DNA from 2 places in the Streptomyces sp. NPDC101178 genome. Region 2 is predicted to be linked to the other one. Evidence: predicted binding sites of a transcription regulator. Region 2 holds the regulator's gene; the other holds the start of a gene.
What was found. The regulator HspR, encoded in region 2, represses chaperone genes until heat shock. The targets are predictions, from matches to a motif close to TTGAGNNNNNNNNNCTCAA.

Region 1 (2,461 bases), on a different contig from region 2:
GCGGCGGCCCGGGTCAGCGGCAGCCGCAGCCCGCCGGACGGGGTCGCGGTGGCGATCTCGTACAGCGGATCGGCGTGGCGCCCGTACGACAGGGCGACCCCGGCGAGCGGCAGCACCGGCGCCGTCACCAGCAGCAACGGCCGCACCGATGCTCCGAGCCCGGCCCCGTACGACAGGGCGACGGCCCCGAGGGCGACGACACCGAGCGCCGCCAGCCAGGCCCCCCGCAGTGCGGGCCCGGCGGCCCACACGACCCGGGCGGCCCGTGACAGGCGCGGGGGCACCCCCGTGGTCCCCGCGCCTGTGCCGATGGCTGTGTTTGTGCCTGTGCTGATGGCTGTGCCGATGCCTGTGCTGATGCCGGTGCCTGTGCCTGTACCTGTGCTGATGGTGGTGTCGGCGTACGCCCGGGAGCCGACGCCCTCCCGTGGTTCCCCGACAGCCCGCTCCAGTACCGCCGCCCGGATCCCGGCCAGCGCCGCCCCGGTCTCCGCCACCGCCCGGACCGCCGACGACACCACGGCCGCGCAGTCCCCGCACGTCTCGACATGCTTCTCCAGGGACCAGGCGTCGCTCTCGGCAGCCGTACCGGCGGCGTACCGCGCGGCCAGCTCCCCGCCCACGTGCCAGTCCGGCCCCGGACCGGAATCCTGCCGCCTCATGCCGTACCTCCCAGCGCTTCGCCGTCCGGCGCCAGCCGTTCCAGCGCGGCCCGCAGCTCGCGCCTGGCCCGCATCGCACGGGTCTTGACCGTGCCTTCGGGAATGCCGAGCAGCGCGGCCGCCTCCCTCGTCGACAGCCCGTCCACCACCGTGGCGCGCAGGACATCGCGCAGCTCCGGCGAGATCCCGGCGAGCGCGGTGCCGACGTCCCCGTACTCCAGGCCCGCCAGCACCCGGTCCTCGGCGGAGGGGGCGACGGTCTCCGGCACCGCGCTCGGTGCACGGTCGGCGCGGGCGCCCGCCCGCAGGGTGTCGACGAGCCGGCGCGAGGCGATCACCCACAGCCAGCCGCCGACCTGCGCGCCCCGGTGCGAGGCGGCGGAGCGCCACACGGTCACGAAGGTGTCCTGGAGCACTTCGCGTACGGTCTCCGCGTCCGCGCATCGCCGGGCGAGCCGGGCGTGCAGCCAGCCGGCATGCCGGTCGTAGAGCGCGCCGAGCGCCTCCGCGTCCCCGCCCGCGACGGCGCGCAGCAACGCCGCGTCGTGGCTCTCCGTACCGTCATCCCGGTCTCCCCCCGCAGGGCGCAACAGCCTCACACCCTCCCTATCGCCCGCCGGACCGTATCCGGTTCACCGGGCAGCGAGAGCGGTCTTGACGTCCTGGAGTCCCGGGGTCCCGACGTCCCGAAGTCTCGTGATCCCGAGGTCCCGGGGAATAGCCGCTCCGTGCCGGGCGCTCCCGTGGACACGGGGCTCATCAGGCCTCCGGACACAAGGCCACCAGGCCTCCAAGCCTTGATCGCTCACAGCGAACAGCACGCGGGGAACATTCGGCGGCTCACAAGCATTGAGTCCACATAGCTCAACTTGCCTGCCGAAGGGGAGATCATGACTACCGAGTCCAAGGCGTTCACACCGATCGACCTGCCCGTGCTGCCGCTCGACGACGAGGTCGTCCTGCCCGGCATGGTGGTGCCGCTGGACCTGTCCGACACCGAGGTGCGCGCCGCCGTCGAGGCCGCGCAGGCCGCCGCCCGCCCCGGTGGCGGGAAGCCCGAGGTGCTGCTGGTCCCGCGGATCGACGGGACGTACACGGGGACCGGTGTCCTCGGGACCGTCGAGCAGGTCGGACGCCTGAGCGACGGCGACCCGGGCGCGCTCATCCGGGCCCGCGACCGGGTCAGGATCGGAGCCGGGACCAGCGGCCCGGGGCGGGCGCTCTGGGTCGAGGGGACCGTGATCGATGTCGTCGTACCCGAGCCGCTGCCGGGTTCGGCCGCCGAGCTGGCCAAGGAGTACAAGGCGCTCGCCACCACCTGGCTGAAGAAGCGCGGTGCCTGGCAGGTCGTGGACCGGGTCCAGCAGATCGAGGACATCTCCGCGCTCGCCGACAACTCCGGATACTCGCCGTTCGTCACCACCGCGCAGAAGGTCCAGCTCCTGGAGACCGTGGACCCCGTCGCGCGGCTGAAGCTCGCCACCCAGTGGCTGAGCGAGCACCTCGCCGAGCAGGATGTGGCCGAGTCCATCGCCAAGGACGTCCAGGAGGGCGTGGACAAGCAGCAGCGCGAGTTCCTGCTGCGCCGCCAGCTGGACGCCGTACGCAAGGAGCTCTCCGAGCTCAACGGCGACCCGGAGGACGAGTCCGACGACTACCGGGCCCGCGTCGAGGCCGCCGATCTGCCCGAGCACGTCCGGACGGCCGCGCTCAAGGAGGTCGAGAAGCTGGAGCGGTCCAGTGACCAGTCTCCCGAGGGTTCGTGGATCCGCACCTGGCTGGACACCGTCCTCGAACTG
Region 2 (2,461 bases):
CCGTGGCCCACGACGACCCCAACCTCGCCATCACCGTGCTGGAGGGGGTCCCGGCCATCCAGGCGTCCATCAACGAGGCCACCGCCACCGCAACGGACGAGATCCTCACGGCCCAGCCCGGCAGCGACCGGCCGGCCAGCACCCTGCGGCAAGGGCTGGCCAACGCCAACACCGCCATCCGGCGGGGGGCCAGAATCCGCCACATCTACCAGCATCCGGCCCGCTACAGCGGCTCCATCAGGGACTACCTCTGCCAGGTCCCGGCCCAGCATCTGCAGGTACGCACCACCGAGCTGACCGTCGAACGGCTGATCATCATCGACCGGACGGTGGCCTACATCCCCGCCTCCGCCGACCGCAGCACCGCGCTGCGGATCAGCCATCCGGCCCTGGTCTCCTACCTGATCCAGGTGTACGAGGTCCTCTGGGCCCAGGCCGTACCGCTGGCCGAGAACCACCAGGCGACCGCACCTAACGCCCCGGTCACCGCCGTCCAGCTCAGCATCGCCCGCCTCCTCGCCGAAGGCCATGTGGACGACGTGGTGGCCCGCAAGATGGGCATCAGCGTCCGCACCTGCCGCTCCCACATCGCCAAGCTCATGCAGACCTTGGGCGCCACCAGCCGTACCCATCTCGGCGCGCTGCTCGTCGAGTCGGGCATCGTCGAGGCGACCGCAGCCGAGCAGTCGCCCCGGACGGCTCCGGCACGTCCGGACGACCGGAACTAGCGGGTGTCCTGCCTGTTCGAGCGCGGCCTGGTCCACCCGGACCCGCACGACGAGCGGTGGGGACGCGCCGTACCGGCGTCGGCCGCGCTCACGCGGCTGCTCAGACCGTTCGCGCAGGATGGGCATCGGCGTCCGCACCTGCCGCCCCCACATCGCCAAACTCAGGCACACCCTCGGCGCCACCAGCCGCACCCACCTCGGCGCCCTCCTCGCCCACTCGGGCACCGCCAGGGCCGGCCACGGCGGCACCTGGGGCAGCCGGAGCGCATACGCCGACGGGGCCGGGAAGGCGTCATGAACGCTCTCCCGGCCCCGCCGCACAAGGCGCGCGCAACCGCACAAGACGTGCGCAACGCACAAGGCGTGCGCGCTCCTACTCCCCCGTCGCCCTCTTCGGCTTGGGCCGCCACACCACCAGCGCGCTGGTCTGCTGCACGTCCTGGTACGGCACGAGGTCGCGGCGGTACGAGGCGTGCACCTGGGCCTCGCGCTGCTGCATGGCGACCGCCGCGCCGTCCACCGCCGCCGAGAGCTCGGCGACGCGCTGCTGGAGCGCGGCCACCTGGTTCTCCAGCTCGATGATGCGCTTGATGCCCGCCAGGTTGATGCCCTCGTCCTGCGACAGCTGCTGCACGGTGCGCAGCAGCTCGATGTCACGGGCCGAGTAGCGCCGGCCCCGGCCGGCCGTACGGTCCGGGGAGACCAGGCCGAGACGGTCGTACTGGCGCAGCGTCTGCGGGTGCAGGCCCGAGAGCTGGGCCGCGATCGAGATCACGTACACCGGTGATTCATCGGTCAGCTGGTACGGATTGCGTCGACGGCCGTCCATCTCAAGCTCCCTTCGCGGCCTGGAACAGTTCTGCCCGCGGGTCCTCGTCCGCGGTCGCCTTGCGGTAGGCCTCCAGTGCGTCCCGGCCTTCCTGGCCGAGGTCCGTGGGGACCGCCACCTCCACGGTGACCAGCAGGTCGCCGCGGGTGCCGTCCTTGCGGACCGCGCCCTTGCCCCGGGCGCGCATCGTACGCCCGTTCGGGGTGCCTGCGGGCAGTTTCAGGGTGACCGGTGGTCCGCCGAGGGTGGGGACCTTCACCTCGCCGCCGAGCGTCGCCTCCGGGAAGGTGACGGGCACGGTGACCGTGAGGTTGTCGCCCTTGCGGCCGAAGACCGGGTGGGCGCCGACGTGGACGACGACGTACAGATCGCCGGCCGGTCCGCCGCGCTCGCCCGGGCCGCCCTTGCCGCGCAGCCGGATCCGCTGGCCGTCGGAGACGCCCGCCGGGATCCTGACCTGCATCGTGCGGGCCGACTTGGCCCGGCCGCTGCCGTGGCAGACGTCGCAGGGGTCCTGGGCGATGAGGCCCCGGCCCTTGCAGTCCACGCACGGGTCGGTGAGCGAGAAGCCGCCGCCGGTGCCGCGGGAGACCTGGCCGGTGCCGACGCAGGTCGGGCAGACCCTGGGGGTGCCGTTCTTGTCGCCGGTGCCGGAACACGCCTTGCAGGGCGCCTGGCTGGACATCCGGAGCGGGACCGTGGCCCCGTCGACCGCCTCGGTGAAGCTGAGCGTCACCTCGGACTCGATGTCCTGGCCGCGCCGCGGCTGGACCCGGGTGCCGGTGGAGCCGCGGTTGAACAGCCCGCCGAAGACGTCGCCGAGACCGCCTCCGCCGCCGCCGAACCCGCCGCCCGCACCGCCCTGTCCGCCGCCCGGGGCGCCTCCGCCGAAGAGGTCGCCCAG

Region 1: the regulator HspR is predicted to act here: its motif matches at 1,512-1,530, upstream of lon (endopeptidase La).

Annotation. Positions count from the first base shown of each region.
Region 1 is NZ_JBIWOZ010000002.1:525,101-527,561, reverse strand. Features, by position in the region: gene ACIRR8_RS06440 (zf-HC2 domain-containing protein) at 1-662, opposite strand, end outside; gene ACIRR8_RS06435 (RNA polymerase sigma factor) at 659-1,261, opposite strand; gene lon (endopeptidase La) at 1,553-2,461, shown strand, end outside.
Region 2 is NZ_JBIWOZ010000003.1:536,710-539,170, reverse strand. Features, by position in the region: gene ACIRR8_RS10910 (LuxR C-terminal-related transcriptional regulator) at 1-728, shown strand, start outside; partial or broken gene ACIRR8_RS10905 (helix-turn-helix transcriptional regulator) at 859-1,026, shown strand; gene ACIRR8_RS10900 (heat shock protein transcriptional repressor HspR) at 1,102-1,557, opposite strand; gene dnaJ (molecular chaperone DnaJ) at 1,559-2,461, opposite strand, start outside.